2 regions of the Paenibacillus liaoningensis genome follow, and region 1 is predicted to be linked to the other one. Evidence: a T-box and tRNA genes for the amino acid it is inferred to sense, from the RefSeq annotation. Region 1 holds a T-box; the other holds one or more tRNA genes.
The links. The T-box of region 1 lies ahead of argS (arginine--tRNA ligase). A T-box ahead of a tRNA ligase gene usually reads a tRNA of that ligase, here a tRNA-Arg.

Region 1 (7,082 bases):
AGAATAGCGGAATCTCAGTCCTCAGTCCCGATCTGGTTTACATATGTGCCTAGCAGGTTCGTTATGAAACGCTATTATAGCACTTTCAATTGTGAATTTTACTTTTTTTATCCATAAAAATAAAAAATCCTGTATGATAAAATTTAGTCGCTAGTGTAAATATTGAAGTTGGCAGGCAAGTGATTAAACGTACGTCGTTATTGTAACCCTGAACGAGGTGGTAGGGTCATGCTTAATTTAATTGCTCTAATCGCTTATTTGCTGATTACATTATGGGTCATTGTTAGTATCATAAGAGCAGGATGGGAGCCTCAAAGAAGAGTGCAAAACATCTATTTGTTATTTATAGGTGGAATGCTAATGTTTGCAATGGCTCCGAAGGAGCTTTGGAAAATGATCCTTCCGCTGTTCAATCTTGCACTAATCATAGCCTATCTGATATTCATCTTTGCTTTGAGAAAAAAAGTGTAAGAGCATAAATCATGCATGCCTCGTTATAAAAATGGATTCACCGAAGCGGGAATTCCTTACTTTCGTATGAAGATTTTCAAAGCAAAACGATGGACCTAATGGCGGAAATATTGACTTAAGGCGCTATAAAGGGTATTATTACACAATCTTGAATACGAACAGTAAGGGTGAAAATCTTGAATTCGAAACTGCAGATTAAGAACGTTATTTTAGCCGACAAAGATCTTGCCTCAGGGTTATATCAGTTCATCATGACACTTAGTGAAGGTTCTAAGGCGCGTTTGTTCTACAGCCAGAAGCCAGTATGGAGATTAACAGGCGTTACGCGTATGCTGAACGTGCCGTGTCCATTGTGCCGGAAAGACTACTACTGTAATTGCTTTGAGAAGAACATTGCTCATTTCAATCAGCAGATCATCGAGAAGGATCTTATTCCGGAACCGACGAATAGCTAATACTTGTTTGAACAAGCTTACAAAAACAGGCATCCCCGCCTCTGGCTGGTGGATGCCTGTTTTTTGCGCTTTGCGTCTAAATTTCCATCGGCGTCTTCAAGCCGAGCAGCTCTAAGCCTTCCTTAAGCACATCGGCAGCCACCTGCACCAGCTTAAGCTTAACGATCCGCTCCCCAGCGTCCCCAGCGAGCACCTTGTCATGATGATAAAAACGATTGAACGCCTGGGCGAGCTGAATCAAATATCTGGCGAGAATCGATGGCTCATGCCGTTTGGCGGCGTCTCCAAGGGCTGCTGTGTAGCGCAAAAGCATCTTCATTAGCAGCCAAGCATAATCGCCCGTCACATACTCATAATCTGCAGGCTGAGGTGCTGCTGCGACGTCGCTGCCGGCCGCTTTTGCCAATATCCGCTGCGTTCTGGCGTAAGCATATTGCACGTACGGGCCCGTCTCCCCTTCAAAATTCAGTACATCCTCCAGCACAAAATCGACCGCGAGCATTCTCGTATTTTTGAGATCCCCGAACACGACGGCGCCAATGCCAACCGCTTCGGCTACCTCGGCTTTGCCTGCAAGTGCTGGATTCTTTTCCTCTATTTTCTGCAAAGCCCGCTGTACCGCTTCATCCAGCACTTCTTCTAGAAATACGACCTTGCCGCGGCGGGTGGACATTTTTTGCCCGTCCAGCTTCATAAGCCCGAACGGGATATGCTTGCAGGCGGCTGCCCACGCAAAGCCCATTTTCTCAAGCACGAGAAACAGCTGGCGGAAATGCAGCGATTGTTCCGAGCCGACAACATACAGCAGCTCGCTGCCCTTCATCTCTTCATGGCGATAAATGGCAGTCGCCAAATCACGTGTCGCATAGATGGATGTGCCATCGGATTTGCGAATGAGGCAAGGCGGCAGCTCATGCTCATCCAGCCGGACGACCTGTGCGCCTTCACTTTCCTCCAGCAGCTGCTGCTCCTGAAGCTGCTGGACGACGGCGTCCATTTTATCGTTATAGAAGCTTTCGCCAAGAAAATGGTCAAAGCAGACGCCGAGCCGGGCATACAGCTTATTGAACTCCTTCAGGCTGTCGGCAATAAACTGGCTCCAGCAGCGAATCGCTTCAGCATCGCCAGCTTCCAGCTTGGCGAACCAGCTGCGCGCCTCATCCTCCAGCTCGGGGTGCTGCTCTGCCTCTTCGTGAAAACGCACATACAGCTCCAAATAGCCCTTAATGGGATCGGCTGCAAGCTGCTGCTCGTCGCCCCATTTTAGATAGGCGGTAATCATCTTGCCGAACTGCGTGCCCCAATCGCCCAAGTGATTGACGCTGACCGTCTCATAGCCAACCTTGCGCAAAATATGGTACAGCGCATTGCCGATCATCGTCGAGCGCAAATGCCCAATACCGAACGGCTTCGCAATATTGGGCGAAGACATGTCGATTATGACACGCTCTCCATTCCCTATAGCTGCATGCAGGAGGGTTCCGTTCTGCCAATCTGCAATAAGCTGCGCGGCTGCTAGTTCCCGATTCCATTTGAAATTCAAATAGGGGCCGGCAGCCCGAACGCTCCAGCTCGCATCTGCCAGCAGGGGCTCAAGCAAAGCAGCAATGTTAACGGGGCTTTGTTTCATCGTGCGGGCCAAAGTAAAGCAGGGGAAAGCAACATCGCCAAGCTCCTCATCGGGCGGATATTCCAGCAAGGGCCGAATATCCGCTTCGGGCAGATCCAGCGCTTTGGCCAATGCCAGCGCGATTTTGTCCATTAACAGCATCATCATCTTCCTCTCTAAAATAAATGTTCCGGCCAGAGTAGAGCAGCACGCCAAAAAGGCCCCGTCTCTAAAAATAAGAGACGAGGCCTGTTATCCCCGCGGTACCACTCTTGTTGCCGCCTCCGCACAGAAACAAAGAGGGGCATCTCGCCGTTGTAACGGTGCTGAACCGGACGTCCCTAGCATGATTGCTCGTTTCAGGCCGCCATCTCCCGGGTGCGCTTCACCTAATCGTCCATTGCCGGCTTCCACTGTCCCGGCTCGCTTGAAATGGCACCCATGTAGGTTACTCTCCCGTTCCTTGATGTTAATTAACAGCTATCATATCGGATACGATCAGAAAAATCAATCCGTTTTTAGTCGGCCAAGCTTGCAGCTATTCTTTCTCGGTTACGAGGCACAGGCTCTCAATCGCCTGGCGTATAATCGAGCATGAGCGCTCCATCAGCCGCTGCTCCCGCGTAGTCAGCTTGAGCTCGACGATTTCCTTAACCCCGCAGCGGGCGATGATCGCGGGGACGCCAGCGCATACTTGCTGCTGGCCATATTCGCCGTTTAATATCGCAGACACGGCAATAATGCGATGCTCATCGTTTAGAATAGAGCGGGTAATATGCGCCAGCGCATTGCCGATGCCAAAGCTGGTCGAGCCTTTGCGCGTATAGATTTCCCAGCCGGCATTGCGGGTCTGCTCCGCGAGCGCTCCGAGCTTCACATGCCCGAAGCGCTCGGGATGCTGGGCCAAAATATGCAGCAGCGGCTTGCCGCCAACCGTCACATGCGACCAGGCGGGAAACTGCGACTCGCCATGCTCCCCAAGCACATAGCCCTGCACGCTGCGGGCATCCACTGGAAAATGCTCGCAGAGCAGCGTCTTGAGCCGCGAGGAGTCGATGGACGTTCCGGTGCCAATCACTTGGCAACGCGGCATGCCGGACAGCTCCCACACGACATACGTCACAATATCCACAGGATTGGCGGCCGCTACAAAAATTCCGCTGAATCCGCTGTTCATAATGCGCGGAATCATCGTTTCATAAATCTCGCGCACCGTATGCAGCACATCAAGCCGATCATCGCTGCCGACGGGATACGCCCCAGCGCAGAGAAGGATAACGTCCACATCCCCGCACTGCTCCAGCGTTCCAGCAGCAACCTTTGTGCGGCCATGGACAAAGTCCATGCTGTGCGACAAATCGAGCGCCTGTGCATAGGCCCGGTCGAACGTGCGGTCAATGAGCAGCAGCTCATCGCAAATCGACTGGTTAATTAAGGCATACGCGCAGCTTGAACCGACCTGACCGACTCCTACAATAGCGACCTTGCGCGCTTTGTTTGCCATCCGTTTGCATCTCCTCCACCGTAACCTCGTTACGCTATTATATGCGGCATCCAGCCCATGATGTGACGGCTATGTTCAATCCATGTTTGTCTATGTCACATGGAAGCAAAAGCGTGAAAATATGCACATTTTGACCTGCCATCCTATGGCGGATAGAGCTTTGCTTTTCAACATATCCACAGAGTTATGCACATTATCAACAGAGTTCAAATGGAGTATTTTCCGCCACCTCCAATACTTATCCACAAGTGAACAGGGAGGATTGTCCACACTGTACAGGTCAGAAGTCCTAAGGTTGAATATAGATAAACCGCTTATTTTCGTACATTTACAATCTAACTTTCAGCTGTCATGATAGGGAAAGTATATGTGGGCAGACACAGATGGAGGAATGGAATTCATGTGGCTTGTATTATCCTTGCTGGCGGCGACGAGCTTTGGGCTGCGGGGGATTTTGTATCATTGGACGAGCCAGCAGGCGCTTAATCGCAATGCGCTGCTGTGTGGTGTATTTTTCTCAGGGGCGCTGATTACACTTGTTTGTACGCTGGCGACTGGAACATCTTTCACCGTTTCATCGCTTATTGGCGTGCAGATGGGACTGCTCTCTTTCGGCGCAAATGCGAGCATGTTCAAGGGCTTTGCCGTGGGCAAAGCCTCTATTGTTGCGATTTTGACCGCGCTTCCTTCGGCAATTGTCGTCGTTGTCGCCTTCGCGGTATGGGGCGAGACGCTCAATATGGCGCAGCTCAGCTCCTTTATTATCATTATTGCGGGTATATTGCTGGTGCGTTATTCCAATGATATTACCCGTGGCAATTTGCAAGGAGCGCAATGGGGGCTACTGGCGATGCTGCTGTTTGCCGGAAACGATTTGTCGGGAAAATGGTCGACGATGATGGATGCGCCGTTGTTTCCGACGCTTGTCTGCATGTTCAGCAGCGGCTCGATCTGCTTTGGGCTTTGGTGGCTGCGCGACCTGCGCTCCGTACGTGCTGCTGCTGCGGCAGCAGGCCAAGCAGCGCAGGAGATAGCAGCAGGTGCCGCAGCAATTACTCTTAACGCTGTTAATACTCTCAATTCTCTTAATACGGTTAGTGCGGTTAATGCTGGTATCACGAGTGGCGCAAGAAACGGGACTGCGAGTCCAAGCACTCAGCCAATCGTGAGCGTGGCAGCTCAGGCAGCCAACCGGGCAGGCACAGCAGACAAACGCAGCTGGAGCTTCCGCCGCACGTTTTCCGTCGGGATGGCAGTCGGCATTACCAATGCAGTGGGCATGATGTTTATTGTGACGGCCTTTGATGTAGGGAAGGCGGGGCTGGTGTCGGCCGTAACGGCGCTTAATGTGCTAATCGTGCTGCTTTATACGCGGTTCGTTGTGAAGGAGCGGTTCTCCAAACTGGAGACGATCGGGATTTCGACCGCGTTCGCAGGCATCCTGCTCTTGCGTTTGTATGGCTCCTAATGTGAAGCGGCCTGCGCTGAATACAGGCGAGTTAAGTACGAAACGTCTATAACTTTAGAAAACTCAGTGAAAGTGTTATAATACAACCGTTCACTTATTTTACTTAACGGGAGGTTTCACTTACTATGAAAGATTTTGAATTGTACAACCCAACCAAGCTCATATTCGGAGCAGGGAAGGTACAGCAGCTTGGAGAGCTGGTCAAGCCATACGGGACGAAAGTTCTGCTCGTATACGGCGGCGGAAGCATCAAGCGTTCGGGGCTTTATGACGAAGTGATTTCCCAATTAAATAGCATTGGCGCAACCGTTCATGAACTGTCTGGCGTGGAGCCGAATCCGCGTCTAACGACAATTAATAAAGGGATCGACATTTGCCGCAGCGAAAAAATCGAGTTCGTGCTCGCCGTTGGCGGCGGCAGCGTGCTGGATGCTTCCAAGGCGATTGCAGCTGGGGCGCTCTATGATGGCGATGTGTGGGATTTCACGATCCGCAAAGCAGTCATCCAAGAGGCATTGCCTATCGGCACTGTGCTGACGCTTGCCGCTACCGGCTCGGAAATGAACGGCAATGCGGTTATTTCCAACTGGGAAACGCAGCAAAAACGCGGTCTCGGCAGCAAGCTTGTTTATCCGAAATTTTCGATTCTTGATCCGAAGCTGACATATTCCGTGCCGAAGGATCAGACGGCGAACGGCATTGTCGACATTATGTCGCATGTGTTCGAGCAATATTTCTCCCTGACGACCAATACGCCGCTGCAGGAGCGCTTTGCAGAATCCATTTTGCAAACGGTCATTGAAAATGGTGAAAAAGCAATCGAAAACGGCTCCGACTATGACGCCAGAGCGAATTTGCTGCTTGCCGGCACCTTTGCGCTCAACGGCACGCTGCCGATTGGCGTCGTGACGGACTGGGCGTCGCATGGCATCGAGCATGAGGTAAGTGCGATTTATGATATCGCACATGGCGCAGGACTTGCGATCATCTTCCCGAACTGGATGAAGCATGTGTATCAAGAGCGTATTGACCGCTTCGTGCAATATGCGGTACGGGTATGGAACATCGATCCGAGCGGCAAATCCGATGAGGAAGTGGCGCTTGCGGGTATTGAAGCGACACGCGCCTACTTTACGCGCATTGGCGAGCCTGCAACACTTGGCGAGCTGGGCATTGGCGGCGAGAACATTGACCGGATGGCGGCGGAAGCGACTGTATTCGGCCCAATCGGCTCCTTCAAGAGCCTGGACAAGGAAGCGGTCAAGAGCATCTTGACGGCGAGCCTGTAAGCCAGGAAGTCAAAGCTCTTATAAAGCATTCAGGTACTGCTGCGCAAGCAGCACGCCTGAGTGCTTTTTTTTCTGGCCAGCAATGGGTCTATATCATCTCCAATCCTTGAAATTTCAATGATGGAATAGAAAATCTCTATTATCCGTGCCGTTGACCGCTGCATATATGGAGTGATAAGTTAAATTCATATAAAATAATCGGAATAATCGGATATTAGAGGAGGCTTTTTCAGATGGGAGATCAAGCAGCAGCGTATCGTTTTGCCCGCAACTTGCCCGCACGATC
Region 2 (7,082 bases), on a different contig from region 1:
TTTGGAGAAACGCCTAGAGAATACCGCAATATGGATGGCAGGCGATTGGAATGACCAAGGTGTATTTTAAATTTTTCGCCCGCAATCTGTTTACTTTTCTTATCCCAATGCTTGTACCGCTGCTGGTGCTTGGCACATTGTCCACGTTCCTCATTTCGCAATATATAACGAAGGAAATCAACAATAACAATATGAATCTGCTGAAGCAGACGAAAGGCAATATCGAGCTGATCTTTAACGAGCTAGATACGCTGAATCTGCATATTGTCGCCAGCGCGCTTCAGTTTACGAATTTGAAAAATATGATGACCAAAGAATTTCCCGAGCCCGTCGATTACGATCAGCTTGCCTCGCTCAAAAACTTTATCGATTCGCCCTCCATCGGCAAGCCTTATATTGATTCGATTTATATTTATTTAAATAATGACCGCAAGCGGTTTATTTCCTCAACGACTGGCGGCCTGGTCGAGCTGAATGACTTTTACGATTCGGACTGGTACAGCAGCTATCAAAGCCACCCTTTAGATGAGCTGATGTGGGCGGAAAGCCGGCCCGTCATCCGTCCAACAACTGGCCAGTCCACCGTGCAGACGAATGTCATTACAATGTTCCGCCGCATTTCCGTAGCAGCCGACAACGATGGCATCATTGTCCTCAATGTTAAGCCTGATTACATTACGCAAAGCTTAAACGAGCTGGATACGCTGCAAGGGCAAAGCATCTTTATTTTGGACCGTGACAATAACGTTATTTTTCGCAATCATCCGGACTATAAGCTGACCGCCGAAGATGCTGAGACGATTTACCGGACAGACAGCTCCTTCTTCTCCATGAAGGTCAATGGCGAAACACAGGTGCTGAACAAGCTGGCTTCCGAAAAATATCAATGGACCTTTCTCTCAAGCGTGCCTAGCGACTCCTTATATGTCATTCCGAATGGGCTCAAGCTGACTACATTAGTGCTGCTGATCATTTCGTTCGCAATCGGCACTATGCTGGCCTACTGGCTGACTCGTAAAAACTACAGCAATCTGAAGGCGATTGTCACGATTTTGGATTTCGCCAAGAGCGGCCGCCCGCTTCCGCCTCTGCCTCGTTACTCTAAGGATGTTTTTGGCTACATTTTGCAAAATACGCTTAACCATTTCATTGAGCATAATTTTCTAAAGGTTCAGCTGTCCGAGCGAAAATATTTGCTGCAAACGCTGGAATTCGAAGCGCTTCATGCGCAAATCAATCCCCATTTTCTCTTTAATACTCTAGAAACGCTCAATTGGAAGGCGAGCAAGCTGACCGGTGGCCCTAATGATATGACCGATATTATCGAGAACTTATCCGATATTTTGCGCTATTCGCTCGAAGGCGGCTCGGGCATGGTATCGCTGCAAACAGAAATCAATCAAACGCTGCCCTATATCGCCATTCTCCGCACACGCTACAAGGACAAATTTGATGTCAGCTGGGACGTAGATGACAAAGCGCTCAAATATCATGTGCTCAAGCTGACCTTCCAGCCGCTCATTGAAAACAGCCTATATCATGGCATAAAAGAAAAGGACAGCTTTGGCCTAATCCGAGTGAAAGCACGGGTGTCCGGTGCGCGGCTGCTGCTCTCCGTCGTCGACAACGGCATAGGCGTAACGGCTGAAAGGCTCGCTTATTTGCGAACCCAGCTGGAAAGCAGTCTGGAGCAATCCCAGCATATCGGCATGTTTAATACGCAAAAAAGATTGAAGCTTACCTATGGCAAAACCTTCGGTTTAACCATCCGCAGCAAGCTTGGCTGGGGAACTGGCATATACATCGCGATCCCGATTGATTAAGCGCGTACAGGAGCTCATGCAGCCTTGATACGGGTGTTCGGGATGAACTACCCGTCGCCATATCGCTTATCCCCTTCCCTCCTCTCGGTCTACTTCACCCCCCTATAGATCAAAAAAAAGACGCCTGCTCTGTTCTACACAGAGCAAACGTCTCTTTTGATTGGGCAGCTGCTTGCATTTGCAGCAAATGTCTTTCATTATATTTTTCTATTTCTTCACCGCTGAAACTAATAAAAACATCGGACGGCGCATTTCCTCCTGCCAAGCTGGATGGCTATCCAGCAACTCCTTCGTTGGCGCAAGCTCCGAAAGCTGTTTAAGCTCAAACCCGGATTCAAGCAAAAGGTTCATATAAGTTGAAACCGTACGATGGTATTTAACGACATCATGCTCCAAAAATCTGGAATGGCGCAGGCCCTCCCGATGATAATCATCAAGCGGCCAATGCAGCTTTTCCCCTTCTACCCCATAATGCCAGTCCTGCCCCGCAAGCGCAGTGAACACCGGGTGCTCGACTGAAAATACAAAAGCTCCGCCTGGCGCCAAGCAATGATGGATTCTCTTGAAAAGGTCGCCCAATTGCTCCACATAGTGCAGCGCAAGCGAACTAATAACGATATCGAACTCCTCTGCTGGAAAATCGATGTCCTCAATCGCAAGCTGGCGATATTCAATCTGCTCATCGTCCGTCATTTCTTTTGCCCGTTCCAGCATGTTGCCCGAAAGGTCAATCCCAACAACCGAGCGGGCCAGCTGCTCCCGCGCATAGCGGCAATGCCAGCCAAACCCGCAGCCTAGATCGAGTACTTTTGTACCAGCCAGCTCCGGAAGCATTTGCCGAAAGAACGACCATTCTCCAGCGGCGTCCAGTCCCCCAATCGAACGAGCCATCTGGCTATAATTTGTGAAAAAAGAGGACTCATCATATTTGTTCTGCTTCAATATTTATCAGACCTCCATTACTTTAGGCGGAATGAGGGTAGAAATTATAAGATCGTTTCTGATGGACCTGATTTTTGATCTTCCATATCACCTAATATTTTTAAAGCAGCCTCACTTCTTAGAACCAATTGCATGTTCTTTTTTAATATCTGGTCAAATTTCCGGGTAACACTAACCATTGGAAGCGGCATTTTGAAGGTAATGTTATTAATGTCTCCCGAAGAGGATACGTAAGATACGATATATACTTGCAACGTTTTCCCTTTTTTTGTACCGATGCCCGACATGCCACCTAATACCAGCCCTGCTGGACCAAAAATAAGTCCACCGACAATTCCACGGCCGATTACACTTTTTTGAACCTCTCCCATGTCCTTGTCTGTTGTCAGCGTTGATTCAAGAAAGTTAGCCAATGGAATTTTGAATGTGTTTTCCACATTTCTTTTAAAGCCTTTATAAGCATGCTCTACGATAATCAAATATTCGTTATCAAATGTAATCTCCAGTTGTGCCTCCGGGTCCTTCAAATTCAATCCATCAACTAAACTTACAATCGCTTTTACCATTAACAATCATTCCCTTCGCTTCAAGTATGTAATTAACAAATTATACAACATTGCTCCGCTCTTTACCTCCACTTTTCTACAAATAATGACAATCCCACGCCACGACCTAACAATGGATCTAAAATATCCCATAACAAAAAGCCTTGCATGCCGCAAGGCTTTCTTCGTAATTAGAGGCATTAAAACCAAAAAAGCTGAGATTTGCCCCACGATCTGCCCCATAGACCAAAAGTACTCGTCCGAATTTGAAAAAACAGCAAGCAAAAAACCCCTGCTGCACAAGGGTTTCAAGTCTTTCTCTTCGTTAAGCGGGTGATGGGAATCGAACCCACGCTATTAGCTTGGAAGGCTAAAGTTCTACCATTGAACTACACCCGCAAATAATGGTCGGGACGACACGATTTGAACATGCGACCCCCTGGTCCCAAACCAGGTGCTCTACCAAGCTGAGCTACGTCCCGACAGACGATTCTTTTGTAAAGAAATGGCGTGCCCTAAGAGATTCGAACTCCTGGCCTTTTGATTCGTAGTCAAACGCTCTATCCAGCTGAGCTAAGGGCACACAATATGGAGCGGACGACGAGATTCGAACTCGCGACCCTCGCCTTGGCAAGGCGATGCTCTACCACTGAGCCACGTCCGCATTATATTTCCGCCTGTATTTCTCAAGTATTTCATCGCGGCGACAAGTAATAATATATCATGTTGCGGAGGGAATTGCAACTGTTATTTGCTCTTTTTCAAAAAAAACTTTTTTCCTCGTGCTGAGCTTTCCTTCGCTGCATGTCTCGCCATAAAAACATCAAACCGTGCTCCTTCCAGCACGGTTTGATGACCAACTATACGACTCCAGCTAATGCCGGTTTCTTATCAAGAATGACTTTGGATGCAGCCGACTCGCCTGCGAGCGCATACGGCATGCACAGCGGAACACCGGTACGCGGATCAGGCATAATATCCGCTTCAATGTTAAACACCTCGCGCAAAATCTCCGGTGTCATAACCTGTTGCGGCGAGCCTTCGCCAACGACACTGCCTTTTTTAATCGCGATCATGTGATGCGCATAACGCGAAGCGTGGTTCAAGTCATGGACAACCATAACGACCGTCCGGTTATTAACCTCGTTAAGCTTCTCAAGCAAATGCAATACTTCGAGCTGATGCGCCATATCAAGGAACGTGGTTGGCTCATCCAAAAATAAAATATCCGTTTCTTGCGCCAAAGACATCGCGATCCAGGCACGCTGGCGTTGTCCGCCAGACAGTTGGTCAACCGGACGGTCTGCAAAATCAACCATTCCTGTCGCTTCAATCGCCCATTGAATAATTTTACGGTCATCCTTGCTCACAGAGCCGAAGCCCTTCTGATAAGGAAAACGTCCATACGATACAAGCTCAGATACAGTCAGACCATCTGGAGCAGTCGGATTTTGCGGCAAAATCGCCAGCTGCTTCGCCACTTCCTTCGTCGCTTGCTTATGAATCGACTTCCCATCCAGCAATACGCTGCCTGCAGATGGATTCATCAGACGAGCCATCGTTTTCAAAATCGTCGATTTACCCGAACCGTTAGACCCTACCAACGCAGTAATTTTTCCTTGTGGGATAGCAATATTCAGATCTTGAACGATTAACCGTTCATCATAAGCAATGTCGAGATTCGATGTTGTGAGGCGAATCATGTGACATGCACGCTCCTTCCGATGCCCGCTTATACGGGTTTTTTGCTGATTTTATTATATAAGGTGAAACGGTTATCGCTATCCTCTGGCGGCGCGGCGCGTTTCATTCCGAAAAATAGAGAGAAAGGATAGCGTTAGGTTACCCTTTCCTATATTTCAAGGTGAAACGGTTGTCGCCGTCCTCTGGCGGCAAAGCTACCGTTTCGCGTTGAAATATAAGCCCATTATAAGTGTGAAACTTATAAATGCTTATATTTTAAAAACACACGACTTATCATTCATTAAGCATGATAACTATTATCAGTATCATTCAATAATTAATGATAATCGTTCTCACGTATAAAGTCAATGAAAATAAAGCAATTGTTAAGGCTAAAATAAATTTGCACAGCCCAAACCCCGCCTAACGGCTTCTTATTGTTGCAAGAAGCCTTTGCTGCGGAGAAACTCGCCCATATGCAGACGCGGATGATTGATTTTGGCCGCCATTGATTCGGACCAGCTCGTATTCAGTTTTCCTTCTGACCGCTCCAGCATATACTGCCTAATCGTCTCGTCATACTCCCGAATGCCGCTTTCCACTGCTTTCTGATCATAGCTGTCTTCATGCAAAATCGCCTGCTGCGGCAGTCTTGGACGCGTCAGCGGCGCTTGATCCGGCTCCCCCATGCACATTCCGAATACGGGGTACACATGCGATGGCAGCCCTAATAGCGCTGAAACCTCCTGCGGATTGTTGCGGATACCGCCAATATAGACAATTCCGTAGCCAAGCGATTCTGCCGCGATTGCTGCATTTTGAGCTGCCAGCGCAGTATCGACTGTGGCAACGATAAAATTTTCAACCGTGCTCGTCATATCGCCCTCAAAATGAAGCTTGGCTGCCTGTTCATAACGGAACAGATCCGCGCACCAGACGAGAAATACTGGGCATTCCTCAATATACGCCTGGTTGCCGGAAAGCTCGGCCAGCTGTTTCCGCTTATCTCGGTCACTCACGTTGATTACCGTGAAGCACTGCATACTGCTTGAGGTAGAAGCCTGCTGCGCCGCCTCTATTATTTTTGCCAGTGTCGGCTGTGGAATGGGGGTCGATTTGAATTTCCGTATGGAGCGGTGATTAAGCAGCACGTCTATCGTTTCAGGCCACATCATGATCAACTCATTTCTATATATAGTTTTACTCATTAACCTACATCTTCGTTGTGCAAAAGGGCAACCGCCTCATCAAGCTGCCCATCAATGGCCAGCGGCGAGTACACCCACCATTTGTTAAAAGGAACCATATGCATGCTGCCACTGCGGACTGCCGCGAGATTTTGCCAGCGTTCGGACATTTGCAATCGCTTAAAAGCTTCTGGAGCTCCTTTATCCTTCGGATTGACCATAATTATGAGCCGATCGGCGTCGTATTTTGACAGCTCATGATACGGTTTAGGCTCGGAAAAAATAAACGGCGCTCCCGCCTCCATATGCTGCTTCACAAGCGGATGGGGATTGAGGCCAAGTGTCTGAAAAAAAACATGTCCCATATTTCGGCCCCCTACTACTCTGAATGTATCGCTTTCCATGACCAGCACGGCGCATGTCTCCTTGCCACCAATAAGACGCTGGACCCGTTCCCTCGCTTGATCCGCTTTAGCCATATGCCGTTCCATCCATTCTCGTTCCTGTTTCCGCTTGCCTACAATGGCTGAAATTTGTCGCAGCTGCCCATAAACGTCCTGGGTATGCCAATCGATAGGAATAACCTCGGCTAGTTGGCTAAGCTGCTCCTGCTCCTCAGACAGCATATGCTCATAACCTAAAATCAAGTCAGGCTTCATAGCTCGAACAGCATCCATGTCACATGGTTCCCATTTGAACGGGGTCATTGCTCTTGCATGCTCACGCACATAATAATTTTCGAATAGATGGTAATCGGGGGCGCCTACAGGCACATGACCAAGGGCCAGCAAATGCGATGTATAGAGAAGGCCAATAACCCGGGGCTCTCTCGTCTGCATATATACCCGGGGTGATACGCCAACCTGCTGCTTAAACTTTCGGCTAAAATAAAATTCATCCTT

Region 2: it encodes a tRNA-Arg, which carries the amino acid that the T-box ahead of argS (arginine--tRNA ligase) is inferred to sense. The anticodon was not compared.

What each region holds. Positions count from the first base shown of each region.
Region 1 covers NZ_JCAALU010000003.1:86,455-93,536, reverse strand. Annotated here, with positions in the region: gene AC6B99_RS05015 (hypothetical protein) at 229-471, shown strand; gene AC6B99_RS05010 (hypothetical protein) at 648-926, shown strand; gene argS (arginine--tRNA ligase) at 1,003-2,694, opposite strand; T-box leader at 2,771-3,008, opposite strand; gene AC6B99_RS05000 (L-lactate dehydrogenase) at 3,074-4,039, opposite strand; gene AC6B99_RS04995 (EamA family transporter) at 4,440-5,507, shown strand; gene AC6B99_RS04990 (iron-containing alcohol dehydrogenase) at 5,633-6,796, shown strand; gene AC6B99_RS04985 (aminotransferase-like domain-containing protein) at 7,030-7,082, shown strand, end outside.
Region 2 covers NZ_JCAALU010000030.1:8,280-15,361, reverse strand. Annotated here, with positions in the region: gene AC6B99_RS31800 (response regulator transcription factor) at 1-54, shown strand, start outside; gene AC6B99_RS31795 (histidine kinase) at 51-1,823, shown strand; gene AC6B99_RS31790 (class I SAM-dependent methyltransferase) at 2,031-2,765, opposite strand; gene AC6B99_RS31785 (hypothetical protein) at 2,810-3,331, opposite strand; tRNA gene AC6B99_RS31780 (tRNA-Gly) at 3,639-3,709, opposite strand; tRNA gene AC6B99_RS31775 (tRNA-Pro) at 3,716-3,792, opposite strand; tRNA gene AC6B99_RS31770 (tRNA-Arg) at 3,817-3,893, opposite strand; tRNA gene AC6B99_RS31765 (tRNA-Gly) at 3,900-3,974, opposite strand; gene AC6B99_RS31760 (ABC transporter ATP-binding protein) at 4,171-5,013, opposite strand; gene nfsA (oxygen-insensitive NADPH nitroreductase) at 5,428-6,201, opposite strand; gene AC6B99_RS31750 (helix-turn-helix domain-containing protein) at 6,201-7,082, opposite strand, start outside.